DNA from 4 places in the Allobosea sp. UC22_33 genome. Region 2 is predicted to be linked to each of the others. Evidence: predicted binding sites of a transcription regulator. Region 2 holds the regulator's gene; each other region holds the start of a gene.

Region 1 (6,995 bases), 440 kb from region 2:
GTCGACGCCGGCGTACCGGCGAGCGACGCCGAACATCACGCTAGAGAACACGCCCGGGGTCGGTCGGTGGTCTCTGTCCGAGTTGAGGAATCGGATGTCGCGCTAGCGATACGGATATTGGATGCAGCAATGCCGCTCGAGGCGAGCGACAATCCTCCTGAATCCGATTTCTCGAAGGTCGTTTCCTGAAGTCTCAACAGCAAGCTCTAAGCGATCGGTGATATCGTTTAGAGCAACCGCCGCACTTATTTTGTCGGTTGGGAGCGCGCCGTCAGCTTGTTCCCATCAGGGTCGCGAAGGTATGCGACGAAGGCACCATTGGGACGCTCGCTCGGCGGGGTCTCGATCGACTTTCCGCCATGCGCAGTTCCAGCGTCGTGCCAAGCCTGGACATGTTCTTTGCTAGCCGCAGCGATACCAATCGTGCCCCCGTTTGCGAATGTTGCCGGATTTCCGTCGATTGGCGTCGTGATCATAAGCCTGCCGCCGCTGTGAGTGTAGATCAGCCTGCCTCTGGCATCGATCTCACCGCGCTGGCCTCCCAACGCGACGAATGTGGCGTCGTAAAAGCTCTTGGATCGCTCCAGGTCGTTGCTGCCAATCATGATGTGCGTGAACATACGTGTCTCCAAAAATCCTGCGCGAGGCAATTGCAGCATGGCGCGGGCGACACGCTGGAAGGAACGAACGAATGCGCGTGATTCAGCCCAATTCTGAGCTCGAAAAATGGCGAGAGGGCGTGCTTACCTCGATGCGAATTTCAGCGGTCGTCGGATCGCACCAGCTCTGCATTTTCGAGCAGCTTTGCCAACCAGGCCTTGGCGCGCCGATGCACTCGCATACCGTCGAGGAAATCCTCGAGATCATTGAGGGGCAGGCGGAGGTCCGCATCGAAGACGAGGTCATGTCGGTCCTGCCCAACCAGTCGGTCATCATCCCAGCCGGCTGCTTTCATGGATTTACGAACAGCGGAACCGGAACACTGAAAGTTCGCGCCACACTCGCTTCGCCGGTTTTCGAGGCGAGCTACGATGACAGCGGAGAGCTGAAACGGAGGTACAGCCCAGAAGCACCATAGAGAGATTTTTGGACGCCACCTGCCGGTCAAGTTGGCACACGCGTCATGCAGAGCGTGATGTCGAGGAATGCGCCCGTGAGCTTGCTCAGGACAAGCGCTTGGCGGATTTCTGCTGTGGTGATTTTAATGTCCTGAGGATTCGGCATGTCGCTCGCTAATGGCCGGCCGCTGCTCGCCATGCCAGGCCCCACTAACATTCCTGATCGCGTGCTCCAGGCAATGATGCGGCCGGCTGAGGAACTCAGTTCCGACAGCATTGTGCGCCTGACCGAGACGGTTCTCTCCGATCTCAAGCGCGTCTTCCGGACCGACGGCGAAACCTTCGTCTACGCCGCCAACGGCCATGGTGGCTGGGAGGCAGCCTTCACCAATGTCCTGTCGCGCGGCGACAAGGTTCTGGTGCTGGAAAGCGGCCGCTTTGCCATCGGCTGGGGTGAGATGGCCCGCTTTATGGGCGTCGATGTCGAGATGCTTCCCGGCAGCTGGCGCCGGGCCGTCGATCCTGCAGCAGTCGAGGCCCGGCTACGTTCTGACACGCAGCACAAGATCAAAGCCGTGATGGTCGTCCAGATCGATACCGCTGCAGGCATCGTCAACGACATCCCGGCCATTCGCAGGGCCATCGACGCCGCGGGTCACCCGGCTCTGTTTATGGTCGATGCCATTGCCTCCCTCGGGTGCATGGAATTCGAGATGGATGCCTGGCGCATCGATATCGCTGTCTCAGCCTCGCAGAAGGGCCTCATGTCCTCGCCAGGCCTCGCCTTCGTCGCGGCCAACGACAAGGCTCTGGCCGCCCATAAGCGCGCCAACCTGCGCACCGGGTATTGGGATTGGAGCGGCCGGATGAACGTGCTGGCCTACATGAAGCATTGCGGGACCGCGCCGGAGCATTTGCTTTTTGGGCAGCGCGCTGCGCTCGACATGATTTTCGAGGAAGGGTTGGAAGCGAGCTGGCGCCGCCACGCCGCCCTTGCCAAGGCGACGCATGCTGCCGTGGATCTATGGTCGAGTGGTCAAGCTCTCACCTTCGGAGTGACCGAGGGATCTGAGCGAGCGCCGTCTGTGACAGCGGTGCTAACGCCTGGCATTGATGTAAGCGTCATCACCTCCTTTGCGCGCGACGTCTGTGGTGTGACGCTCGGCCTCGGGATCGGGGATTATCACGGCAAGGCCTTCCGGATCGCCCACATGGGTCATTTCAACGCCGCGGCGCTTCTTGGAGCTCTCGGCGCCATTGAGATGGCGCTTCAGGCTAAGAAATCCCGCACGGCTCGGGTGGTGCGGCAGCTGCAATCGCCAGCTTAGCCGCCGCGTGAAAGAGACCGCGCTTCTGCCGCCTGGAGGCCTTGAACAGACAGGATGTCGCTCATGTGGACAGATTCAGGGAGTAGCTCTTCTCCCGTCCGTCCGGGCGGCGTGCCTCACCTAAGCAGACCTTCAGCCTCAAACTCTTCCCAGCCGTCGAGGCCGGTTTCCTGTTCATCGGGAACGGGCGCAGCCTTACGGGATTTGGCCGATCGCTTTCCGGCGCGCGTCAAAGCTGCCTTTCCTGCCGCTCGGCGCCGATTCTCTGCTGTCGTCGCGATATCCTCTTCCCGCCAGATTTCCGGCAGGCCGCTATCGAGGACATGCTCGATGAAACTTGGGGTGAACACGTGGAAAGTGACCGCCTTGGCCCGGCCACGCAGCTTGACCGTCTTTGTCCCCGCGCTCTGGAGCCGGCCGTCGTCGAGCCACTTGTGGCGCTCGCGAGATGAGATGGAGAGAATGTCCTCGGCCTCGCTGGGGAGGATGGGCAACTCTGTAATATCGGCCAACATATCCGCTACGAGCGCAGATAGAGCGTCAAACTCAGCAGATCCGGTGTCCGGCATGTGAAGGATCGCTCTGCCAGATTCGACCGTCAGGTGCTTCCGCGTCGACCAAGGAAGCCGCCGCCTGATTTCCCGCTCGATTCCCTTGGCGCGGACCGAGGACCCCAGGGTGGTCGTTGATGGAAGAGACCATTCGGCGAGCTGCGTTGAGGTGCGCTTCACATGATGCTCTGCTCAGAATTGCGGGCCCGGAATTAATCGCACCGATCGATCGCGTATTCCCAGCTTCTACGTTCCTGGTGGCTGCTGCATACGCTGCTCCTTAGTACGTGAGCTTGCTGAGGGTCGTCGATACTCTGTGGGCGATCTGTTCGCTCCCGACTTCAGCCACTCCTTTCGGAGCTTGTGTCGATCGAGCTGTGCTTCGGCGAGCTCCTCGCGAAGGCGCTCGTTCACGCCTTCCAGTTCGGCCCGCAAGGCGCCTCGATCAAGTTCTGCAGGCATTGCCTCGCTGTTGACCGTCTGATCGAGAATATCTGCCAGCACGGTGTGAAGGAACTGGGAGCACTCCTCCTCGTTCTCCGGCGCTGGAACCAGGATCTGCGCCAGAAGGGCTAGCGCCAGCTCTCGCCAAGCGACCACCTCGTATGACTGCTGGACGATTTCGGCTGGATCATCGGACATCGCTATTACTCCTGCTCGGAGGCGGAGGTTGTGCCTCGCCAACCTTCCACCTCGTCGCTGTGTTCCCGCCAGATATCCAGCTTGACTCTTAAGCCCTCACTGAGAACATAAGAGGAACATCAGGCATCGTTCTAGCAGGTAAAGCCAGTTGCGGCCACAGCCGTTATTTCAGTCGCTCCGCGATCAGATCGAGCGGATCGAGGGTAGAAGCGCCCGCGGTCGGACAGTCTTGCCGTTCGGAATCGCGACGGTTGATTCACGCTTGCCTGGTGGAGGCCTCGCGCTAGGAGCTCTGCATGAGGTCGCGGGTGGCGGCAACGGCGCGATTGACGGTGCCGCAGCGGCTTTGTTCAGTGCTGGGGTTGCCGCCAGGAGTCGTGGCAAAGTGCTCTGGTGCCTCACCCGAGCCGATCTGTTCGCGCCGGCAATGGCGCAGGCGGGGTTGATCCCCGACCGCGTGATCTATGTCGAGGCGGGCGATGACCAGACGGTGCTCGCCTGCATGGAAGAGGGCCTGCGCTACGGTGGGCTTGGCTCTGTCGTTGGCGAGGTCGCCCGCCTCTCGATGACCGCCTCCCGGCGCCTTCAGCTGGCGGCCGAAGGTACCGGCTCTATCGGCATCGCGTTACGACGATGGCGACGCGAAGTCGACGCCTCTGATTTTGGTCAACCCACGGCAGCGATGACCCGATGGCGGGTCTCAGTGCTTCCATCGACAGCGCTGCCGGTGCCGGGGGTAGGGCGGTCGCGTTGGCTGGTCGAACTGATCAGGGCCCGGGCGGGCGAAAGCGCGGATTTCGAATTGGAGGCATGCGATGACACGGGTCGTCTCGGTCTTCCTCCCGAACTGGTCGATCGATCGGTTCCGGCGGATGGCTGGCGACGCGGCGCCTCCGCCTGAGGTCCCGCTCGTCCTCATCGCTCGCGACGGAAGCAGGAGGCTAGTGCAGGCGGCGAATGCCGCTGCACTGGCAGCCGGGCTTCGCGTCGGCATGCCGGCCACGAAGGCACAGGCGCTCGTGCCTGGCCTGTTGCTTCAGGAAGCGGATCTCGCTGCGGACACCTTGGAGTTGGAACGGCTGGCGATCTGGCTGCACCAGCGCGTCGCCCCGATCGTCGCGCCAGATCCGCCCCATGGCATCGTCATCGACACGACCGGTGCCGACCATCTCCATGGCGGTGAGGCCGACATGCTGAATGCCATCGTCGGCCGCCTGGCAATGTCCGGCGTCGAGGCCAGGGCCGCAATTGCCGATAGCTGGGGCGCCGCCCATGCACTCGCCCGATACGTGTCTCAGTCGACTGTTGTTGCGACGGCTGGGCATCAGGCGCAGCCGCTAATACCGCTGCCGCTGGAATGCTTGCGACTGCCCGCCAAGATATCGAACGACCTGCGCGTTCTGGGCTTCGAGACAGCCGGCGACATCATCGGCCAACCGCGCTCGCCGCTCACGCTGCGCTTTCGGCCGGAGATCGGCCGCCGGTTGGCTCAGGCGCTCGGGGAGGTCGCCGAGCCCATCGTCGCTATCCGCCCGCCTGACCTCATCGAAGTTCGCCGCGCTTTTGCCGAGCCGATCGGCGCGCCGGAGACAATCGCTCGCTACATCGGCAAATTGGTCGCTCAGCTCTGCGACCGGCTTGAGGCGCGCGGTCTTGGCGCTCGGCGCCTCGATCTCGTCTGCCATCGCGTCGACCGCGGACTTCAGACAGTCCGGGTTGGGCTCGCCAAGCCTGTTTGTGATGTGAAGCGACTGACCCGGCTCCTTTGCGAGAAGATCGAGGCGATCGAGCCTGGCTTCGGCATCGAGATCATGACGCTGGCAGCGACCTTGGCTGAGCCCCTCGAACGAAAGCAGGCGGTCAGTTCCCTGGTGGAGGAAACCAGCGCGGACGTCTCCGGCCTCATCGACATCCTCGCCAACCGCGTCGGTGAGCGGGCGGTCTATCGCATGGCACCGGTTGCCAGCGATGTACCCGAGCGCTCTGTGCGCCGTGTCGCGGCGCTGACTGAGGAGACCGGAGCGGTTTGGCCAAGCCACTGGCCGCGCCCTGCCAGGCTGCTACCGAGACCGGAACCGGTCGAGACCATGGCGCTGCTGCCGGACCATCCACCGGCCTGGTTCAGCTGGCGCGGGATCCGCCGCCGGGTCCGGCGCGCAGATGGCCCGGAGCGCGTATTCGGCGAGTGGTGGAAGCGCGAGGCCGAGATGGTCGCCGTGCGCGATTACTTCCGGGTCGAGGATGATGCCGGCGAGCGCTACTGGCTCTATCGCGCAGGCGATGGCGAAGACGTCGCCACGGGCTCCCATCGCTGGTTCCTGCATGGCGTTTTCGGATGAGCGCGCGCTACGCCGAGCTCCAGGTCACCAGCCATTTCAGCTTCCTGCGCGGCGCCTCCTCGGCCGATGAGCTGTTCGCCCAAGCGGCGCTGCTCGGCATCGAGGCGCTCGCGGTCGTAGACCGCAACTCCCTCGCCGGCATCGTCCGGGCCCATGAAGCGGCGAAGACAACTGGCGTCAGGCTGATCGTCGGCTGCCGCCTCGATCTCGCTGATGGCATGTCGCTGCTGGTTTATCCCATCGACCGGCCGGCTTATTCCCGCCTGTGCCGACTGCTCTCCATCGGCAAGAAGCGCGGCGGAAAAGCGCGATGTCATCTCGAATGGTCGGACGTCGCTGCGCATGCGGAAGGGGTGGTCGCGGTGCTCGTACCAGACCTGGCCGACGAGGACTGTGCCTTTCGCCTGCGTCGGCTCCGCGAGGTCTTTGGTGACCGCGCCTATCTGGCCCTGTCGCTGCGGCGCCGTCCGAACGACCAACTTCGCCTTCACGAGCTGTCGAACCTGGCGACGCGGATGCGAGTACCCACGGTTGTGACCAACGATGTACTCTTCCACGAGCCGGCACGGCGGATCCTGCAGGACGTCGTCACCTGCATCCGCCACAACGTCACGATCGACGCCCTCGGCGAACGCCGCGAGCGCCACGCCGACCGCTATCTGAAGCCGCCGGACGAGATGCATCGGCTGTTCACGCGCTACCCTGAGGCCTTGGCCCGGACGCTGCAGATTGCCGATCGCTGCCGGTTCTCGCTTGACGAACTCGCCTATCAGTACCCGGAGGAGCGCGACGATGCCACGCTGACACCACAGCAGACCCTGGCGAAGTTGACCTGGGAGGGCGCCGCGCAACGTTATCCCGAGGGTCTGTCCGAAAGCGTCAAGGCAAGCCTAAACCACGAGCTGACACTGATCGAAAGGCTCGGCTACGCGCCGTACTTCCTGACGGTGAACGCGATCGTCCGCTTCGCCCGCTCGCGCGACATCCTCTGCCAAGGTCGCGGCTCGGCGGCGAACTCGGCAGTCTGCTTTGTCCTCGGCATCACCTCGATTGACCCGGGCCGCAACGACCTTCTGT
Region 2 (6,995 bases):
GCGAAAGGCCGAAGCGGGTCCGGGTCAATATCCGGCAGGGCTCGGTGGCGCCGGGCGATCATATCGTCGCGACCGCGCGCCTGCTGCCGCCGCCCGGACCAGCGCGGGCGGGCGGTTACGATTTCGGCCGCGACGCCTTCTTCCGCGGGATCGGCGCGGTCGGCAGCATCTCCGGCAAGATCGCGCTTGCGCCGGCGCCCTTTCCGATGCCGACGCGCCTCGCGATCGACGTGATGATCGATCGCGCCCGCAATGCCTTGACCAAACGCATCGCTGAGGTCGGCGGCGGGCAGGGCGGTGCGGTCGCCGCCGCGCTCGTCACCGGCAAGCGCGGCCTGATCACCGAAGCCACGAACAACGACCTGCGCGCCGCCGGCATCTACCACATCGTCTCGATCTCCGGCCTGCACATGGTGCTCGCCGCCGGCACGATCTTCTGGCTTGTCCGCGCACTTTTGGCCCTCTCGCAGACGGTCGCGCTGCATTGGCCGGTCAAGAAGATCGCGGCGGTGGCCGCCATGATCGGCGCGACAGGCTATTGCATCTTCTCGGGCAGCGATGTCGCGACGGAGCGCTCGCTGATCATGACGCTGGTCATGCTCGGCGCGATCCTGGTCGATCGCGCCGCGCTCAGCATGCGCAATCTCGCGCTCGCCGCCATCATCGTGCTGCTGCGCGAGCCGGAGGCGCTGCTCGGGCCGAGTTTCCAGATGTCCTTCGGCGCAGTCGCTGCCTTGATCGCCTTCGCCGAGCGCTGGGAGAGGCGAGACCGCAGCGAGCCGCCGTCGGCATTGCCCTGGCCGCTCGGGCCGATCTGGACGGCGGCGCTCGGCATCCTCGTCACCACGATGCTGGCGACGGCCGCGACCGCGCCATTCGGCGCCTACCACTTCCAGATCTTCAATCCGTTCGGCCTGCTCGGCAACGCCATGGCGCTGCCCTTCGTCTCGCTCTTCGTGATGCCGGCGGCGGTGTTCGGCGTGCTCGCCTACCCGTTCGGGCTGGACTGGCCCGCCTGGGCCTTGATGGGGCTGGCCTCCGACGTCGTACTGAAGGTCGCGCACTGGGTTGCGACCATCGACCACTCCACCGTGACGGTCGCGGCCTTCGGCTCAGGCGTGCTGGGCTGCTTCGCGGTGACCTTGCTCTGGCTGACGCTCTGGACCACGGCCTGGCGCTGGCTGGCCGTCTTGCCCTTGATCGGCGGCGTGGCCATTGCCGGCAAGCCGGAGCGACCGGAAATCCTGATCGAGCGCGACGGCTCGGGGCTGGCGGTACGCGGCCCGGACGGGCGCCTCGTTGTGGCGGGCAAGCCCAGCCGTTTCGTCCTGCAGCAATGGCTCGCCGCCGATGGCGACAGCCGCTCGCCCGATGATCCGACATTGCGCACCGGCATCGCCTGCGACCGGCTGGCTTGCGTCGCGCAGACCGCCGACAAGCGCACGGTCTCCTATACGCGAGAGCGCCTGGCCATCATCGAGGATTGCCAGCGGGCCGATCTCGTCGTTACCGCCATCCCCTGGAGCGGGGCCTGCAAGGCCCGGCTCGTCGAGCGCATGGCGCTCACGCGCGACGGCGCAACCTCGCTCTACCGCACGGCATCGGGCTGGAGCAGCCATGTCTCCGAGCCGAACGCGGCCGACCGCCCGTGGACCCGCCGGCGCGAACGCCGTCCGGCCGAGCCAACGACGCGCCCCGCCAATCAGCCTGCCATCGCGCCGCCGGCACCGGCCGTCGATACCGAAGCCGAGGCCGATACCGAGCGCCTTCAGTAACGCCGCATCAGGTTGACGAGGCGCCCCTGGATCTTGACCCGGTCCGGGCCGAGCACGCGGGTCTCGTAGGCCGGGTTCGCGGCCTCGAGCGCGATCGAGGAGCCGCGCTTGCGCAGGCGCTTCAAGGTCGCTTCCTCGTCGTCGATCAGCGCCACGACGATATCGCCGGTATTGGCGGTGTCCTGTTTGCGGATGACGACGGTGTCGCCGTCGAGAATGCCGGCCTCGACCATCGAATCGCCGCGCACTTCCAGTGCGTAATGCTCGCCGGAGCCGAGCATGTCCGGCGGCAGCGAGACGGTATGACTGCGGCTCTGGATCGCCGCGATCGGCGTGCCCGCCGCGATCCGGCCCATGACCGGAATGGCGATGGAATGCCGGTTGTCATCCTCGACAGGGCGCGGCTTGGCGACGCTCGGCTGTGAGCCGAGGCCGCCCTGGACGATGGCCGGGCTGAAACGGGGGCGAGCCTGCGGCGCGCCGAGCCCGTCCGGCATCTTGATGACCTCGAGCGCGCGTGCCCGGTTCGGCAGGCGGCGGATGAAGCCGCGCTCTTCCAGCGCCATGATCAGGCGGTGAATGCCGGATTTCGAGCGCAGGTCGAGCGCGTCCTTCATCTCGTCGAAAGAGGGCGGCACGCCACTTTCGCGCAAGCGTTCCTGAATGAAGCGCAGGAGTTCATGTTGCTTGCGTGTCAGCATGGTCGCCGCCAGCCCCTCAATGCGCAGATTCGAAACAAAGCACGAACACCATACGCGTTCTGCTTGTGTTCCGCAAGCCGCTACCGCAAGGGCAGGATCCGGCAGGGGGCGCCCTTCCTGGCCGGAGCGGCATGGGCCGGGCGGATCGTCAGGGCCTGCGCCCGGGCCAATGTGCCGAGCATCGAGGAATCCTGGCGATCGAAGGGTGTCGCCACCCAGCCTTCCGGCGTCAGCGCCAGCTCCGAACGCAGATAGTCCTCGCGCTCGTCATTGCCGGGCATGTCGCGGCCGAGAATGGCGGGGACGCTGCGGTCGCGATCGGCCTCAGTGATGCCGAGCAGCGCCTCGATCAAGGGCAGCACGAAGAGATGGCCGCAGACGATCGAGGACACCGGATTACCGGGTAAGCCTACCACGACCATGCGGCCGAGCCGCCCGGTCATCATCGGCTTGCCCGGCCGCATCGCGATCTTCCAGAAGCCGAGCGCCATGCCGGCCCGCGTCAGGGCTTCCTGCACGAGGTCATGCGCGCCGACCGAGGCGCCGCCCAGCGTGATCAGCACATCGGCATCGGCGGCGCGGGCTTGTTCGATTTTCGCAGCAAGGTCGGCATGGTCGTCGCGAGCGATGCCGAGATCGAGCACGGTGCCGCCGGCTTTCTCGACCAGAGCGGCGAGCGAGAACGAATTCGAGGCGACGATCTGGTCGCGGCCGACGGGCTCGCCCGGCGCCACCAGCTCGTCGCCGGTGGCGAGGATCGCGACGCGCGGCTTGCGCCGGACGGGCAGGTTCGGATGCCCCATCGCGGCGGCAAGCCCGAGCGCTGCGCTGTCGAGCACGCGCCCGGCTTGCAGCAGCACGTCGCCTTCGTGGAAATCGAGCCCGGCGGCACGCAGGAACTTGCCCTTGGCCGGCGGCACACGCACGCGGATCACAGGGCTGCCGACACCGTCCGCATCTTCCTGCATCAGGATCGTGTCGGCGCCCTCCGGCATCGGCGCGCCCGTGAAGATGCGCACCGCCTGTCCCGGCCCGACCGTGCCTTCATAGGCCCGGCCGGCGGCGGATTCGCCGATGACTGTCAGCGAGACGCCTTCCGCCATCTCGTCGCCACGCACGGCATAGCCGTCCATGGCCGAGTTCGCGAAGGGCGGATGCGTGCGCAGCGCCTTGACCTCATTGGCCAGCACCCGCCAGGCGCATTGCGCCAGCGGCTGGGTTTCCGCCCCGGTCGGCCCCGGAATGCTGTCGAGCAGCGCCTTGCGCGCGACGGGGACCGGGGTGAGCGCCATCAGACCTGCTTAGCCTCGTAATCGCCGGACTGGCCGCCGGACTTGTGCAGCAGGCGGATGTTCTCGATCCGCATCGCCCGGTCGACGGCCTTGACCATGTCATAGACCGTCAGACAGGCGACCGAGACGGCGGTCAGCGCTTCCATCTCGACCCCGGTCTGGCCTTTCATCTTGACCTCGGCGCGCACGCGCACGCCCGGCAAGGCCTCGTCGATCTCCAGGTCGACGGCGATCTTGCTCAGCAGCAGCGGGTGGCAGAGCGGGATCAGTTCATGCGTGCGCTTCGCCGCCATGATGCCGGCGAGGCGCGCGGTGCCGAGCACGTCGCCCTTCTTGGCATTGCCCTCGCGCACGATCGCGATCGTCTCCGGCGCCATCACCACTTGGCCTTCGGCGATTGCCATGCGGGTCGTCTCGGCCTTGTCGCCGACATCGACCATATGCGCCTGGCCTTGGGCGTCGAGATGGCTGAGCTTGCTCACGCCGCGACGGCCTTGCCCGTGAGCAGCGCCTGCGTCGCGGCGGTGACGTCGGCCTGCCGCATTAGGCTTTCGCCGACGAGGAAGCTGTTGACGCCGATCGTGTTGAGTCGGGCGATGTCGGCATGGGTGAAGATGCCGCTCTCGCTGATCACGATCCGGTCAGCCGGTACGCGCGGCGCCAGCCGCTCGGTCACCGCGAGATCGACATTGAAGCTGCGCAGGTCGCGGTTGTTGATGCCGAGCAGGCGGCTTTCGAGCTTGAGCGCCCGGTCGAGCTCGGCATCGTCATGGACCTCGACGAGCACGTCCATGCCGAGCTCTTGCGCGGTCTCGTTCAGCGCCCTGGCGGTAGCGTCGTCGACGCCGGCCATGATGATCAGGATGCAGTCGGCGCCCCAGGCGCGGGCCTCGTAGACCTGATAGGGCTCGTAGAGGAAATCCTTGCGCAGCGCCGGCAGGCCGGCGGCCTCGCGCGCCTGCGTCAGGAAGTCCGGCTGGCCCTGGAAGGAGGGCGCGTCGGTCAGGACGGAGAGACAGGCCGCGCCGCCGGCCGCATAGGCGCGGGCGAGCGAGGGCGGGTCGAAATCGGCGCGGATCAGGCCCTTGGAGGGGCTCGCCTTCTTGATTTCGGCGATCAGCGCGGGTGAGCCCTGTGCGAGCTTGCTGGCAAGCGCATCGGCAAAGCCGCGCGGCTTGGAAGCCGCGTGGGCCCGGCGTTCGATTTCGGCCTGCGGCACCGCGGCTTTCGCAGCCGCGATCTCCCGCCGCTTATAGGCTTCGATCTTCGCGAGGATATCGGTCATGCCGGCCTCACGCGTTCGAGGCTTTGACGAGCGCGGCGAGCGTCGCCCTGGCCTTGCCCGAATCGAGCGCGGCCGTCGCCTGGGCGAAGCCGTCCTTCAGATCCCCGGCCTTGCCGGCGATGAGCAGCGCCGCAGCCGCATTGAAGGCGGCGATATCGCGGAATCCGGTCTTCTCTCCGGCGAGCGCGGCGTTCAGCGCCGCCGCATTCTCTTCCGGCGTGCCGCCGCGCAGCACCTCGGGCTTGGCCGGCTCGAGACCGACATCGGCCGGGCTGATCGAGAAGCTTTCGATCTTGCCGTTCTCCAGCGAGACGACGCGGGTTGGGCCGGTGGTGGTGATTTCGTCGAGCCCGTCGGAGCCATGCACGGCCCAGACACGGGTCGAGCCGAAGGAGGCGAGCACCTTGACCATCGGCTCCAGCCAGGTCTCGGAGAAGGCGCCGATCAGCTGGCGCTTGGCCCCGGCCGGGTTGGAGAGCGGGCCGAGCAGGTTGAAGATCGTGCGCGTGCCGAGCTCGGTGCGCACCGGCGCGACATGGCGCATCGAGGCGTGATGCGTCGGCGCGAACATGAAGCCGACACCGGCCTCGCGGATGCAATGCTCGGTCGCAGCAGGATCGAGCCCGACCTTGACGCCGAGCGCGGTCAGAACGTCGGCCGCGCCGGAGCGCGAGGACGCCGCGCGGTTGCCGTGCTTGGCGACCGGCACGCCGCAAGCCGCAGTGATGATCGAGGCCAGCGTCGAGACATTGTAGGAGCCGGAGGAATCGCCGCCGGTGCCGACGATGTCGATCGCCTCGGCCGGCGCCTTCACCGGCAGCATCTTGCCGCGCATGGCGCCGACGGCGCCGGCGATCTCGTCGATCGTCTCGCCGCGCACGCGCAGCGCCATCAGGAAGGCGGCCGATTGAGCGTTCGTCACTTCGCCCGAAAGGATGGTGTCGAAGGCGTCGCGCGCTTCCTCGCGGGAGAGCGTCGCGCCGGTCGCGACCTTGGCGATGAAGGGTTTGAAATCGTCCATGGGAACTCTGCGGAATCAGGCTGAAAGGGTCAGGGCGGAGGCTTCGCGTTCGCTCTGCCATCGCTCCGCGAGGTCGAGGAAATTCCGCAGGATCGTCGCGCCATGCTCGGAGGCGATGCTCTCCGGATGGAACTGGACGCCGTGGACCGGCAGCTCCCGATGCGAGAGCGCCATGATCAGGCCGTCATCGCTCTCGGCCTCGATGTCAAAGACAGCGGGGCAGGAGGCGCGCTCGACCACGAGCGAGTGATAGCGCGTCGCCTGCAACGGCCCGTTGATGCCGCGGAACAGGCCACGCGCCTTGTGGCGGATCGGCGAGACCTTGCCATGCATGGGAAGGGGCGCGCGCACGACCTGCCCGCCGAAGGCCTGGCCCATCGCCTGCAGGCCGAGGCAGACGCCGAAGATCGGCTTCTTGCCCGCGCCTTCGCGGATCAGGTCGAGGCAGATTCCGGCCTCGTTCGGCGTGCAGGGGCCGGGCGAGAGAACGATCGCGTCGTGATCGCCGGCGAGCGCTGCCTCGACGGTGAGCGCATCGTTACGCCAGACATCGACCTCGGCGCCCAGCCCACCGATGAGATGGACCAGGTTCCAGGTGAAGCTGTCGTAGTTGTCGATCAACAGAACGCGCATGGCCGAACCCGTGAATGCGGGTTGAGGTCATGCACGTTCGGGGGCGGGGTGGTCAAGTTTCGCGCGGGCTGCGCGGATCAGACCACCGGCGGATTCAACCGCGCGAAACCGGCCTGCCGCCGATAGGGGAAATACGGATAGGGCGCGGTGCGGACGCTTGCGGCGTCGAGGCGCGCGACCTGCTCGGCCGTCAGGTTCCAGCCGACCGCGCCGAGATTGTCGCGCAATTGCTGCTCGTTGCGGGCGCCGATGATGACGGAGGATACGGTCGGGCGCTGCAGCAGCCAG
Region 3 (6,995 bases), 410 kb from region 2:
TATCTAGCTCATGTCGCGCTGGATGAGGCAGATCTCGTTCGTCGCACCTTGGAACGATATCGGAGAATTGCCGATTAGCCGTGCCGAATGGAGCGAGTGCTTGGTTTGCACACCGTGCTGAAGGACGTTCTCCATGGCTGATCATAGCAAGAGTCTGGAGGTCGATAAGCTGACCGGGAAACCCGTCAGTTTTCCCGGGACCTCCAACGAAGAGGCAGACAAATCCGCGAGCGAGCACAAAACTGCCCAAGAGAGCAGCCTGTCGATGCGCGATCGAATGTCTAAATCCCTCGCCATGGCGCGGGCTGCAGGGCCATTTGCGCCCGGCGATCACAAGCGCGAAACCGATGAGATGTGGGGCGATGGCGCGTGCTGTTCGCCGAAGCGACCGTAAGCGATCATTTCGATTGATCGTCGAGATCGGTCCTGTGAAGCACGACCGCGGGGATGCCACGCTGCTGGATGATCTGGCTTGGGTTGCACCCCAGCAGTAACTCGAAGCATCTGGCGCTATTCCGTCGCTCCATGCGACGGGCACGAGGGGCACGGCCGTTCGCTGGCATCGAGAGCGGCGTTAGAAGAATGGAGGTTGGTCCGTGATGACGAAAGCAGCAAGGGCTCAGCCTTGAAGAGCAGTTCCAGCCAGTTTGATCTATTCGATGATGCGCCTGGCTATCGGGAAACGCCGAGAGCTACCCCGCGCAGGCGGAAGTTGGAAAGCCCACCCACTCCGCCTGGCTGGGATGACAAGGAGGCCGCACAACGGCTGGAGCAGAGCGGGCGCTATAGAATCCTGCGCAAGCTCGTGCCGCGTCCGATCATTCCGCGAGCGGAGAGCGCATTTCCAAACCTTGCGCTTTTAGTGGACACGGAGACGACAGGGCTCAATCACGCCAAGGACGAGATCATCGAAATTGGCGCTGTCGCTTTCACCTATGACAACGAGGGAGCGATCGGCGATGTCGTCGGCAGCTACAGTGGCCTGCAACAACCATCGGAGCCGATCCAAGCGGAAATCACACGGCTGACGGGCATCACCGATGAGATGGTCGCTGGCTGCGAGATCGATGTTGCAACGTTAGATGCGCTCATCGAGCCCGCAGATCTTGTCATCGCCCATAACGCCGCATTCGACCGTCCGTTTTGCGAGAAACTCTTCCCGACTTTTGCGTCGAAGGCTTGGGCCTGTTCGGTCAGAGAGATCCCTTGGACGGATCTTGGCTTCGAGGGAAACAAGCTCGGCTATCTCGTCGGCCAGTCCGGACTGTTCCATGAGGGCCATCGCGCGACGGATGACTGCAACGCCCTGTTGGAAGTCCTGGCGAGGCCGGTGGGAGAGGGTAGGTCCCGGCCTTTTCCCGCGCTGTTGCGATCGAGCGAGTGCAGCCGCGTTTGCATCTACGCTGAGAATGCTCCTTTCGACATGAAGGATCACCTGAAGGGCAGGGGATATCGTTGGTCTGACGGCGGCGACGGTAAGCCGAGAGCTTGGTGGATCGAGATCGATGACGAAATCCAGGAGGAGGAGTTTCGCTATCTCCGCACCGAAATCTATGGCTGGGAGGACGCCGAGCCGCTGACGATCCGGCTCACGGCCTTTGATCGTTATCGCGCGTAGCCAGCGCTCGTGGTTGGCAGTGCGGGGAGAAGCTCGCTCGGGAGCTTGACTTGCCGGCCGCGATTGTTCTCATAATGTTCTCATTCTTGAGGACGCATCCCATGCCGCCAGTCGTGCCAAAACAGGCGCCTGCTCCAAATCGTATGGAGCTTCAGATCGATACCGTTTTGGCCGAGTTTCACGGTGATGCCCGGGCCGCCATCGGGGCCTTGCTTCATAACCGCGATGAGCTCCTGCGGGATGCGGATCGGGCGGCCTCGCTGGGCTTCCTGCGCGGTCGGTTCTCAGAGGGAGCGCGGCCGGTACGGGAGCCGAAGGCATGAACGCCATCGCCCCGATCAGCTATCTTGAGGCGCTCAATCCGGCTCAGCGCCGCGCTGTCACTCATGGCGTAGGCACCGTAGCCTCGTCGCCTCTGCTCGTCATCGCAGGAGCTGGCTCGGGCAAGACCAACACACTGGCCCATCGTGTTGCCCATCTCATGGTCAGCGGCGCCGATCCGCGGCGGATCCTGCTGATGACGTTCTCGCGCCGCGCGGCATCCGAGATGGCAAAGCGCGTCGAACGGATCGCGCGCAAAGTGTTGGGAGACGGTGCTGGCGTTCTCGCGGACGCTCTAACTTGGTCCGGCACCTTCCACGGCATCGGCGCGCGGTTGCTGCGCGACTATGCCGAACAGCTTGGTCTCGATCCCGCTTTCACGATCCATGATCGGGAGGACTCGGCCGACCAGATGAACCTGGTTCGGCACGAACTCGGCTTCTCCAAGACGGAGTCAAGGTTTCCGACCAAGGGCACCTGCCTAGCGATCTATTCGCGCTGCGTGAACGCCGAGCTCCCCATCGAGGAGGTATTGCGCCTGTCCTACCCTTGGTGCGCCACCTGGGCCACCGAGCTGAAAGAGCTCTTCGCGGCCTATGTCGAAGCCAAGCAGAGCCAGAACGTACTCGATTACGACGACCTGCTGCTCTACTGGGCACAGGCCGTGACTGATCCCGATATCGCGGCCGACATAGGCGATCGCTTCGATCACATCATGGTCGACGAGTACCAGGACACCAACCGCCTTCAGTCATCGATCCTCCTCGCGCTCAAGCCCGACGGGCGCGGGCTGACCGTCGTCGGCGACGATGCCCAGTCGATCTATTCGTTCCGGGCGGCGACAGTCCGCAACATCCTCGACTTCCCGGCAGCCTTCGTGCCGCCGGCCGAGATCATCACGCTCGATCAGAACTACCGCTCGACCAGCGCCATCCTGTCCGCGGCAAATGCCGTGATCGATCTGGCAGCAGAGCGCTTCACCAAGAACCTTTGGACCGACCGCGCGACTGGATCCCCGCCGCAACTAGTGCATGTTCGAGATGAGGCCGATCAAGCCCGCTTCATCGCGGAAAAGGTGCTGGAGAATCGGGAGGGAGGCTCGACGCTGAAGCAGCAGGCGGTGCTGTTTCGCGCGTCGCATCACAGCGGTCCGCTCGAAATCGAGCTCACGCGCCGGAACATTCCGTTCGTCAAATTTGGCGGGCTGAAGTTTCTCGACAGCGCCCATATCAAGGATCTGCTGGCGCTGCTGCGCTTCGTGGAGAACCCGCGCGACAAGGTATCCGGCTTCCGTGTCCTACAGCTGCTGCCGGGCGTTGGGCCGACCTCCGCACAGCGTGTCCTTGAGCATGTTGCTCAGGCTTCACTTCCCCTCGAGGCTCTGGAGAACGCTCCGGCTCCGCCGCGGTCTGGCGACGATTGGGCGTCGTTCGTCTCTGCGATCAGCGAGCTGCGCTCCGGCACAGCCCGTTGGCCGGCCGAAATCGAACGCGCTCGCCGCTGGTATGAGCCACATCTGGAGCGCCTTCACGAGGATGCCAGCACCAGGCAAGCCGATCTCGTGCAGCTCGAACAGATCGCAAGTGGTTATCCGTCGCGCGAGCGCTTCCTGACCGAACTTACGCTCGATCCGCCGGACGCGACCAGCGATCAGGCCGGCGTGCAGCTTCTCGACGAGGACTACCTGATCCTGTCGACGATCCATTCCGCCAAGGGGCAGGAGTGGAAGTCGGTCTTCGTCATGAATACGGTCGACGGCTGCATCCCGATCGATCTAGGCGCCGGCGCGAGAGACGAGATCGAGGAAGAGCGCCGGCTGCTTTATGTCGCGATGACGCGTGCTAAGGACGACCTGCACCTCGTCGTGCCGCAGCGCTTCTTCACGCACGGGCAATCCTCGACTGGGGACCGCCATGTCTACGCCAATCGGACGCGCTTCATCCCCAACGCGCTGCTCGGCCAGTTTGAGCGGGTGGCGTGGCCCATCGCGGCCGCGGAAGTCTCTCGGGCGCCATCTAGTGGACCGAAGGTCGATGTTCGGGCCAAGATGCGAGGCATGTGGCGATGACAGCGCATTGGCCGCATCAGGTCGAACTCAAGCTGGACAAGGTGTCCGCCGCAGAACGCCTTCGCCGGATCGAAGCGTGGTGCACTGATTGGCAGATCGGCTTTCGCGTTATCGGCACGAGGGCCGAAGGCGTTATCCGCGTAGCTTTCGAAGAGGCCCGCTTTGCAAGAGGCTTCCACGCTCATTTCGGCGGCGTCATCGCGCCGGCAAACGAGCTCGAAATTGTGCTGGCGGCGGATGCCGCGGAAGTCCACTAGTGTGACCGGCTTGCAGGCGAATGCCCTGACTAGGGAGGGCCAGCGCCATGGCTGATGTGGTCAGGATCGGATCAGGCGTGCCGCGCGTTCTACTGCGACGGGCCGAGGATCTGATTGATCGGATCGAGGCGCTCAAGGACGAAGCAACCGCTCGTGGCTTCGGCACACTGGCCAATTTTCTCGATACCGCGCTGATCGACGCCAAGCTTCAGGAACAACATATCATCGACGACACGGCCATCGCGCGAGCCAAACCAGACGACCTTTGGCGGCCGGTCGAGGATCGGGATTGATGGCTAAGCCGGCCGAGCCGCCAAGACTTCAGATTTAACGTCGATCCACCGCGCGCGCCTTTAAGCAGAAGACGGGGAGGGGGAAAGCGGATACCGCTATAGCGAGCGATTTTGGGCCGCGAGGGCGCGCTTGCTGTTGGATTGCGGCCAGATCGTTTCACACGTTTCGGACTGGGTTCGGCGTTAGAAACCAACGGCAGCCATCGTACCGTTGGTATAGAACGTAGCTATGAACGCCGAGATGGCGCCAGGAGCCCAGCCTAACGCAGCTTCGCGATCTTGATGCCATCGAGTTTCGCACGGTCTTTGATGGATTCCTCGCTGCGCGTCATGGCTTTTGAGATCGCTTTAAGCGCCATGCCCTTCCCAGCAAGTAGCTTGAGCTTCTGAAGTTCCTCTGACGTCCAGGGTTGGCGGTGCCGTTCGAAACGCTCGGTCACGATATGCTCCAATTTTCACGAGACATCGGCGGCATTCCGCACTCGTAGCAGAATTGGGCGGAGCTTGGTCAAACATCCGCGCCACGCAACCCGTTGTTTGCGCCAGAAGCAGTCTTTGAGCGTCCGCGGACAAACGGAAATCGGAGAATAGCGGTAGGTTCAGGGCTCCTGGCGTCGTGAGTGGTCTTCAGCGCCTGTTCGTCATCTCCGCTGCTACCAGCGCTCCGACCGCGGGGAGGAAGCCGTCATCCTCGGCAATAGCCTCACCCTGGGTGAAGACCGTGAGCAGGAACTCATGCCCCCCAGGCAGGATCGCGCGCAGCGTGTCGTGCCGGCGGAATGAGGCGCGGTCGTCGCCAAGCCAGCGCGTGCGCCCGGCCTTGGACCAGATCTGTGCCCCTGACGGCAGTGCGTCGCCGAGATAGCCGAGGAGCTGATAGGCGCCGCGGCCGCGGTCGGAATCGTTGGCGTCGCGGGCGAGATGGTCGCGGATGACGGCAAGGCGCGCCGGCGGCAGCAGGACGGAGTCGCTGAAGATCTCGTGCATCAGCCGTGCCATGGCGATCGGCGTCAGGCAATTATGTCCGGCGGCCGAGCGGTCGAGCGCGATCTTCTCGCGGCCATAGCGAAGGTCGTCCATCAGCTTCTGATTGAGGTTGATGCCGGTGAGTTCCGGCCAGTCCAGCCCGGCAAAGACCCGATTGATCTCCTCGCGGCGCTCGCACCAGGTGGTCATCTCGGCATCGTCCAGCAACGTATCACCGGTCGTGCCCGTCAGCAGGTCGATGATGTAGTTCGTCGCGGAATTCGACGACCACAGGATCATGTCGCGCATGGCGCGGTCGAGCTCGCCATGGGCGGAGAGCCGGCCGTCCTCCAGCCGCAACTGCGCCGCGACGAGATGGAACACCTTCACCAGCGAGCAAGGATAGGCGCGCCACTCCGGCCGCAGAGCGGCACCCTCGGGCTTGCCGCCGGGCTCCGGCGCCGGCCGGGTCAGGACATAGGCGAACTGGGAGAAGGGGATGTTGCGCGCGGCATAGATCGAGGCGGCATGGGACTCGATCAGGGCGCCGATCCGCCGGAGGTCGGAACTGTCGGTGAAGAAGCTCATGGTCGTCTCGCGAGGCAGGTCGGTCGGGAAGATGGCTCAGCCCTTGGGGCGCAAGGCCGTGTCGAGGCCTTCGCCGATCAGGGCGAAGGTGACGCCGGTATAGATGATGGCGAGGCCGGGCGCGGTCGCGATCCACCAGGCATCGAACATGAACTGGCGCCCGTCGGCGATCATCAGTCCCCATTCCGGCGTTGGCGGCTGGATGCCGAGGCCGAGGAAGGAGAGCGAGGTCACGGCCAGGATCGTCAGCACGACATCGGCCATGGCGTAGACGATCGCCGGTGTCACCGCATTGGGCAGGATATGCGCGGTGATGATGCGGCTGTCGGTCGAGCCGAAGCTGCGCGCCGCCTGCACATATTCGAGCTCGCGCAGCACCAGCACCTCGCCCCGGGTGATGCGGGCGAAGGAGATCCAGTTCACCAGCAGGAAGGCGAGATAGAGATTGGCCTCGCCCGGCCCGAGCACGCCGACGATGGCGATCACCAGCACATGGAAGGGGAAGGCCCAGAAGATGTCGGTGATGCGCATGATCACGGTGTCGACGCGCCCGCCGACGAAGCCCGCCAGCGCACCGATCGCGATGCCCAGCAGCGCTGGCGCCATGACGCAGATGAGCGCGACCCGCAGGTCTACAAGGCCGCCAGCCATCACTCGCGAGGCGACGTCGCGGCCGAGATCGTCGGTGCCGAGCCAGTGCTTGGCCGAGGGCGGCTGCAGCGTGTTGCCGTAATCGACCAGGAAGGGATCGTGCGGCGTCCAGACCTGGCCCAGCCCGACGAGCAGGGCGAGTAGCAGGAGCATGACAAGGCCGACGAGGAGCGTCGGGTCGAGGCGGCGCTTGCTCATCGGGTCAATCCAGCCTGATGCGCGGATCGGCCAGC
Region 4 (6,995 bases), 2.0 Mb from region 2:
GACGACATGGCCGAATTCGACTTGCTTGCGGGCCGCTCTCCGAAAGAGGTCCTGGCCCATATCCGGCCGCGCGTCGATCTCGCGGATGCCCTGGCGGGCGTGGTGCATGTCCAGGAATGCGCGCCGGAGACGATTCCCGACAAATCCGCCATCTTCGAGCGCATGGGCGAATTGACCGGTCCCGAGACCGTGCTGGCCAGCTCGACCTCGGCCTTCGTGCCGTCGCTGTTCACCCGCGGCGTGCGCCACCGCGAACGCTGCCTCGTCGCACATCCGATCAACCCGCCCTACCTCGTCCCGCTGGTGCAGCTCGTGCCGGCGCCCTGGACCGACCCGGCCGTCGTCGCGCGGACGGAAAGGCTGATGGTCGCGGCCGGCCAGTCGCCGATCGTGCTGAAGCGCGAGGCGGACGGGTTCGTGGTCAACCGCCTGCAGGGTGCGCTCATCCACGAGGCGCTGCGCATCGTCGACGAGGGCGTCGCCGGCCCCGGCGAGATCGATCTGGCAATCGCCAAGGGGCTGGGCCTGCGCTGGTCCTTCATGGGCCCGTTCGAGACCATGGAGCTCAACGCGCCGGCCGGCATCCGCGACTATGTCGAGCGCTATGGCGGGCTCTATCGCCGCATCATCGGCGTGGAAGATGCCGAGCCGCTCTGGACGGGTCGTGCCCTCGACGTGATCGAGGCCGATCGCACGGCCCGGCTCGACCGCGACAGGATCGGCGAACGCCAGCGCTGGCGCGACCGGCGGTTGATGGACCTCGTCGCCAGCCTCAGGGCGGCCGAGAAGCGCACGCGGTGGTCGCCCGCCTGAACCCGGATTCCTTCGCTTTTCGTCCGCTATCGGCCTCGAAGAGGTGTCGAGCGCGGCCTGCCCAGACAGAGAGCCAAGATGGATACCTCCCGCAAGATCATCCTGACCTGCGCCGTCACCGGCGGCGCGCCGTTCAACCGGAAGCATCCGGCCATGCCGGTGACGCCCGCTGAGATCGCCGCAGCCGCTCTCGAGGCTGCGGCCGCCGGCGCCAGCATCACCCATATCCATGTGCGCAATCCGCAGACCGGCGAGGGCAGCCGCGACCCGGCCCTGTTCAAGGAGGTGGTCGACCGCATCCGTTCGACGGGGACGGATATCGTCCTCAACCTGTCCTGCGGCATGGGCGCGGTCTTTCTGCCCGATCCGGAGAACGAAGGCCGGGCGCTGCCCGAAAGCGACGTCGCATCGGCGGCGGACCGGATGCTGCATCTGCAGGACAACCTGCCGGAGCTCGCCTCGCTCGACATCACCACGGGCAACCAGATCGAGGGCCAGACCGAGTTCGTCTATCTCAACACCACGCGGACCTTGCGGGTGATGGCGAAGCGCTTCGCCGCGCTCGGGATCAAGCCGGAGCTGGAGGTGTTCTCGGCCGGCGATATCGAATTCGGCAAGCAACTGATCGCGGAAGGCCTGATCGAAGGCGCGCCGCTGTTCCAGATGGTCACCGGCGTCAAATGGGGCGCGCCGAGCAATCCCGAAACGATCCTCTATCAGCGCGGCCTTCTGCCGCCGGGAGCGGTCTGGGCCGCCTTCGGCATTGGGCGTGACCAGATGCCCATCGTGGCGCAGGCCGCCTTGATGGGCGGCAATGTCCGTGTCGGCCTGGAGGACAATCTCTATCTGTCGCGCGGCGTGTTCGCGACCAACGGACAGCTGGTGGAGAAGGCGCGCAGCATCCTCGAGAACATGGGCTATGCGATCGCCACGCCGGCCGAAACCCGCGAGATTCTCGGGCTGAGGCGGCGCGCATGAACGCCGCAGGGCGATACGGGCTGATCGCGCCGCTCGATGGCATCGCACCGAAGCTTCATGGTTCGAGCTTCGTTGCGCCCGGCGCGGTGGTGATCGGCCGCGTCTCGATCGGCGTCGAAAGCTCGATCTGGTACGGCGCGGTTCTGCGCGGCGACGAGGAGGAGATCCGGATCGGCGACCGCAGCAACATCCAGGACGGCGCGGTGATCCACACCACCTGCGGGCAGGGGCCGGCCATCATCGGGTCGGATGTCACCGTCGGGCACCGTGCCGTGCTGCACGGCTGTCGGATCGGCGATGGCGCGATGATCGGGATCGGCGCAATCGTGCTGGACGGTGCCGTCATCGAGCCGGGCGCGATCGTCGCCGCCGGCGCCGTCGTGGCGCCGGGCAAGGTGGTTGCGTCGGGGGCGCTATGGGCCGGCTGCCCCGCGCGCAAAATGCGCGCGATCAAGCCCGCGGAGCTCGCCTTCCTGCGCGGCAACCCGGCCCATTATGCCGGGCAGGCGGCCCGTCACAGGGCACTGCTCGACGAGCATTCCAGAGGCCCCTCGACGGGCAGGCTCCCCGACATGGCTGGAGGGCAGATCCGGGGGGCAGGCCCTGGCGCGTGATCGGCGGACAGAGCCTCGATCCGGCGAATATGAGGAGCCGGAGGCCGTCAACGCCGCCCCAGGCGCAACGAAAAGGCCGCCGGAACAATGGGTTCGGCGGCATCAGCGATGTCGTGGGGAAATCAGTATGGCGGACAGGGCGGGATTCGAACCCGCGATACGGTTTCCCGTATACACACTTTCCAGGCGTGCGCCTTCAACCACTCGGCCACCTGTCCGGCGCGCTGCTTATGACTGCCAGCCCGCCATCTTTCAAGGGCCGAGATGCAGTGTTTTGCACAATCCCGCTAAATCACCAGCAATCGGTTGCGATCTGCGGCTGGCGAGGCCACATCTGGTCGCCGGAGCGGCTGCGCCGGACGGGAGGTTCGCCGCGCAGCCGGTGGATTGCGGCGGGAGCAGGCGGTGCGGTTTCTTCTTCGGTTGATCGGTTACCTGTCCGTCGCCGCGGGGTTCGTTGCGCTCGTGATCGATGGCGCGCGGTCCATCGCGAATGCGGGACTGCGCTTCACCCCGGTCAGTGAGGTGCTGATCGCCGTCATCCAGGAGCGTTATCAACTGATCCAGCCGGCGATCGAGCGCAATCTCCATCCCTGGCTCTGGGACCCGCTGCTGCTGAGCCTGATGCGCGCTCCGGCGGCCGCTGCTGCGCTCCTGCTTGGCTTCGCGTTGCTCTGGCTGGGGCGGCGCCCGGACGAGGTTATCGGCATCGTCACGCGTCGGTGATGGCACGCCCGCGTTTCCGCCCCTGTCCGAACCGGACCTGGATGCTTACATTGCCGTCGAGCTCGAACGAAACGGAGCCAGAGATGTTCTCCCTGCGCAAGAAGACCGAGATTCCGACCGCCGCCGAGGCTCTGCCCGGCCGCGCCGCGGCGATGCCGACCGCCGAGACCCATTTCGTCAATGGCCGTCCCCTGGCCGGCCCCTATCCCGCGGGAACCCGCAAGGCCGTCTTCGGCCTCGGCTGCTTCTGGGGCGCGGAACGCAAGTTCTGGCAGAGCGGCGAGGGCATCTGGGTGACCGCCGTGGGCTATGCCGGCGGCTCGACGCCCAATCCGACCTACGAAGAGGTCTGCAGCGGCCTGACCGGCCATACCGAAATCGTCCTGGTCGTCTTCGATCCCGCGAAGATGTCCTATGAGGACCTGCTGAAGATCTTCTGGGAGAACCACGACCCGACCCAGGGCATGCGGCAGGGCGGCGATATCGGCACGCAGTACCGTTCGGCGATCTACACCTATGACGCCGAGCAGCAGGCTGCCGCCGAGCGTTCGCGGGAGGAGTATGGCAAGGCATTGGCCGCCGGCGGCTACGGCCCGATCACGACCGAGATCCGGGAGGCGCCGACGCTCTATTTCGCCGAGGACTACCATCAGCAGTATCTGGCGAAGAACCCGGCCGGCTATTGCGGCCTCGGCGGCACCGGCGTCGCCTGCCAGATCGGCCTCGGCGTCGAGGCCTGACGACAAAAGGGGAGGCATCGCCTCCCCTTCTTTTTGATCTGTTGAGTTCCCTGTATGTTCTTGCGTTGCCGCCGAAGCTTCGCTAGCCTTCCCGAGGGGCAGGGGAGCGGGGCCGAGATGGTGGCGCGGGTCGCGACGGTAGCGTTCGAGGGCATCGAGGCGCGCGCCGTCGACGTGCAGGTCCAGATCGCGCCGGGCGGCGTCGCCTTCGTGCTGGTTGGCCTCCCCGACAAGGCCGTCGCCGAAAGCCGCGAGCGGGTCCGCGCCGCGCTCATCGCTTCGGGGCTCGCGCTCCCGGCCAAGCGCGTCACGGTCAATCTCGCCCCGGCCGACCTGCCCAAGGAAGGCAGCCATTACGATCTCCCGATCGCGCTCGCCGTGATGGCCGCGATCGGCGCGATCCCCGCCGATGCTCTGTCCGGCTACGCGGTCCTCGGCGAGTTGGCGCTCGACGGTTCGATCACGCCCGTGGCGGGTGTCCTGCCTGCGGCCATCGCTGCCTATGCGAAAGGCCAGGGGCTGATCTGCCCGGCCGCCTCCGGTCCGGAAGCAGCCTGGGCGGCTGCGGATATCGATATCCTGGCGCCGCGCTCGCTGATCCAGCTCGCCAATCATTTCAAGGGCACGCAGGTCATGGCCCGGCCAGAGCCGGCGGTGGCGCGTCAGGCCGGCCCCTTGCCCGATCTCGCCGACGTCAAGGGCCAGGAAAGTGCAAGGCGCGTTCTGGAGATCGCGGCGGCGGGCGGGCACAATCTCCTGATGAACGGCCCGCCCGGCGCCGGCAAGTCGATGCTGGCGAGCCGCCTGCCCTCGATCCTGCCGCCGCTCTCGCCGCGCGAGTTGCTTGAGGTCTCTATGGTGCTCTCGGTGGCCGGAAAGCTTGCTGACGGCGCCCTGACCGATCGGCGGCCATTCCGGGCCCCGCATCATTCGGCCTCGATGGCGGCGCTGGTCGGTGGCGGCTTGCAGGCCCGGCCGGGCGAGGTCTCGCTCGCCCATCACGGCGTGCTCTTCCTCGACGAATTGCCGGAGTTCCAGCCGCAGGCGCTCGACGCCCTGCGTCAGCCGATGGAGACCGGCGATGTGCTGATTTCCCGTGCCAATCATCGCGTCGTCTATCCCGCGCGCTTCCAGCTCGTCGCGGCGATGAACCCGTGCCGCTGCGGCCGGGCGACCGAGCCAGGTTTCGCCTGCCGCCGCCAGCCGAACGAGCGCTGCATGGCGCAGTACCAGGCGCGCGTCTCCGGCCCGCTGCTCGACCGGATCGACATCGCGATCGACGTGCCCGCGGTGACGGCGGCGGACCTGATCCGCCCGGCCGCGGGCGAAAGCTCGGCAACGGTCGCCGCGCGTGTCGCCGCGGCCCGCGAAATCCAGGCATCGCGCTTCGAGAGCCTGGGCCTCGGCCACGTCATGACCAATGCCGCCTGCCCGGTGCCGGTGATCGAGGAGGTCGCGCGGCCGGATAATGCCGGCCTCGCGCTGCTGCGGGACGCGGCCGAGGCCTTGCGATTGACGGCACGCGCCTATCATCGCGTGCTGAAGGTCGCACGCACCCTCGCCGATCTCGACGGAGAAGCGAAGGTCGGCCGGCGTCATCTGGCGGAAGCGCTATCGTATCGGGCGCGCGGGGAGGATCTCGTCCAGGCTGCGTGACGGCTGCAGGGTTAACAGGTCCTCGCATCCGACCGGTCGAATTCGCGGCTTTCCCAGGCGGCTTTTTCAAGGCGATCTGCGTAGATCGAAGGGCATGGCTTCTTCGATCTGGTCATGGCTCGCCCTTGCCTTCGCGACACTGCTTCTCCCGGCGGGAGGGGCCGTGCTGTGGCTGCTGCGTCAGCGCAGCGGCCTGCGCGATCAGGTGGCTGCGCTCGTCCACGACGCCGAGGCGCTCAACGACCGGCTCTGGAATCTCGCCGATAGCGAGGAACGCTATCGCAGCCTGATCGAAGCCCAGGGCGACCTGATCGTCCGGCGCGACGGCGTGCGGATCGTCTATGCCAACCGGGCCTATGCGGCCTTGTTCGGGGCCGGGGAGCAGGACCTTGTCGGCAGCGAGATGCTGCTGCCGCAGCTCGCCAGCCGGCCTGTCGTCCTGCTTGAGGGCGGGACCCGCAGCTTCGACGAATGCCTCGCGACCTATGAGGGCGAGCGCTGGATTTCCTGGGTCGAGACCGCCGTGCCCGGCCCGGACGGGCGCACGCTGATCCAGCGCGTCGGCCGCGACATCTCGGCACGCATCGCCGGCGAGGATGCGCTGGTCGAGGCGCGGGCGCGGGCCGAAGCGGCGAACGAGGCGAAGTCGCGCTTCCTCGCGACCGTCAGCCACGAGTTCCGGACGCCGCTCAACGGCATTCTCGGGATGGCCGACCTCCTGACGGATACAGGCCCCGATGCGGAGCAGGCGACCTATGTCGCGGCCTTGCGCACCTCGGGAGAGGCCTTGCTGGCGCTGGTCGACGACATCCTCGACTTCGCCAAGGTCGAGGCCGGCAAGCTCGAGCTGTTCGAGGAGGCTTTCGATCCGGTCCAGCTCGTCGAGACGGTCGCGGAATTGATGGCGCCGCGCGCGCAGGCCAAGGGGCTCGAGCTCGCGGCCCATATCGCACCAGACCTGCCGGCGCGGCTCGTCGGCGACCGCGACCGTTTGCGCCAGATCCTGCTGAACCTCGTCGGCAATGCCGTGAAGTTCACGGAAGCGGGCGGCGTCGGCCTCAGTCTGGCCCAGGTGGATGATCGCCTCGAGATCACCGTCGCCGATACCGGGCCGGGCATCCCGGCTGACCGGCTCGACACCATCTTCGGCGAGTTCGAGCAGCTCGACCATGGCGCAGCCGCGGGGCAGGCCGGCACCGGCCTCGGCCTCGCCATCGTTCGCCGCCTCGCCCGCCTGATGGGAGGCGAGGTTCGCGCCGAAAGCAGGCTCGGCGAGGGCGCGGTATTCCGCGTCAGCTTGCCGCTTGTGGCCGCGCTCGATGTGCCGGCGGCCCGGATTCCGCATTGGCCGCAGCACCATGTCCTGCTTGTTTCGCCTGCGCCCTTCGCTGTTCGCTTCCTGGCCGAGACGATCCGGGTGACGGGAGCCTCGGTCTCCGTCGCCGGAACGGCAGAGGCGGCGCGGGCG

The links. The regulator LexA, encoded in region 2, represses DNA repair genes until DNA is damaged. The targets are predictions, from matches to a motif close to TGTTCNNNNTGTGTTCNG.
Region 1: a site for LexA is predicted at 3,681-3,698, ahead of ACFJGT_RS11560 (ImuA family protein). Genes of this name have one in related genera too.
Region 3: a site for LexA is predicted at 1,683-1,700, ahead of ACFJGT_RS11405 (ATP-dependent helicase). Genes of this name have one in related genera too.
Region 4: a site for LexA is predicted at 3,916-3,933, ahead of ACFJGT_RS26255 (YifB family Mg chelatase-like AAA ATPase). Genes of this name have one in related genera too.

The regions. Positions count from the first base shown of each region.
Region 1 is NZ_CP170556.1:2,438,527-2,445,521, reverse strand. Features, by position in the region: gene ACFJGT_RS11590 (hypothetical protein) at 1-189, shown strand, start outside; gene ACFJGT_RS11585 (VOC family protein) at 246-620, opposite strand; gene ACFJGT_RS11580 (cupin domain-containing protein) at 692-1,078, shown strand; partial or broken gene ACFJGT_RS11575 (pyridoxal-phosphate-dependent aminotransferase family protein) at 1,223-2,397, shown strand; gene ACFJGT_RS11570 (hypothetical protein) at 2,503-3,117, opposite strand; gene ACFJGT_RS11565 (hypothetical protein) at 3,184-3,579, opposite strand; gene ACFJGT_RS11560 (ImuA family protein) at 3,728-4,480, shown strand; gene ACFJGT_RS11555 (Y-family DNA polymerase) at 4,395-5,918, shown strand; partial or broken gene ACFJGT_RS11550 (error-prone DNA polymerase) at 5,915-6,995, shown strand, end outside.
Region 2 is NZ_CP170556.1:2,002,189-2,009,183, forward strand. Features, by position in the region: gene ACFJGT_RS09510 (ComEC/Rec2 family competence protein) at 1-1,775, shown strand, start outside; gene lexA (transcriptional repressor LexA) at 1,769-2,476, opposite strand; gene glp (gephyrin-like molybdotransferase Glp) at 2,557-3,768, opposite strand; gene moaC (cyclic pyranopterin monophosphate synthase MoaC) at 3,768-4,250, opposite strand; gene trpC (indole-3-glycerol phosphate synthase TrpC) at 4,247-5,053, opposite strand; gene trpD (anthranilate phosphoribosyltransferase) at 5,061-6,074, opposite strand; gene ACFJGT_RS09540 (anthranilate synthase component II) at 6,090-6,707, opposite strand; gene ACFJGT_RS09545 (aldo/keto reductase) at 6,785-6,995, opposite strand, start outside.
Region 3 is NZ_CP170556.1:2,407,945-2,414,939, reverse strand. Features, by position in the region: gene ACFJGT_RS11420 (hypothetical protein) at 1-78, shown strand, start outside; gene ACFJGT_RS11415 (protein transcription factor) at 134-394, shown strand; gene ACFJGT_RS11410 (3'-5' exonuclease) at 590-1,618, shown strand; gene ACFJGT_RS11405 (ATP-dependent helicase) at 1,938-4,007, shown strand; gene ACFJGT_RS11400 (hypothetical protein) at 4,004-4,264, shown strand; gene ACFJGT_RS11395 (hypothetical protein) at 4,312-4,557, shown strand; gene ACFJGT_RS11390 (hypothetical protein) at 4,818-4,997, opposite strand; gene ACFJGT_RS11385 (serine hydrolase) at 5,185-6,111, opposite strand; gene ACFJGT_RS11380 (ABC transporter permease) at 6,148-6,960, opposite strand; gene ACFJGT_RS11375 (ABC transporter permease) at 6,965-6,995, opposite strand, start outside.
Region 4 is NZ_CP170556.1:5,425,120-5,432,114, forward strand. Features, by position in the region: gene ACFJGT_RS26225 (3-hydroxyacyl-CoA dehydrogenase) at 1-813, shown strand, start outside; gene ACFJGT_RS26230 (3-keto-5-aminohexanoate cleavage protein) at 892-1,791, shown strand; gene ACFJGT_RS26235 (gamma carbonic anhydrase family protein) at 1,788-2,405, shown strand; tRNA gene ACFJGT_RS26240 (tRNA-Ser) at 2,534-2,623, opposite strand; gene ACFJGT_RS26245 (hypothetical protein) at 2,793-3,131, shown strand; gene msrA (peptide-methionine (S)-S-oxide reductase MsrA) at 3,215-3,871, shown strand; gene ACFJGT_RS26255 (YifB family Mg chelatase-like AAA ATPase) at 3,989-5,527, shown strand; gene ACFJGT_RS26260 (ATP-binding protein) at 5,622-6,995, shown strand, end outside.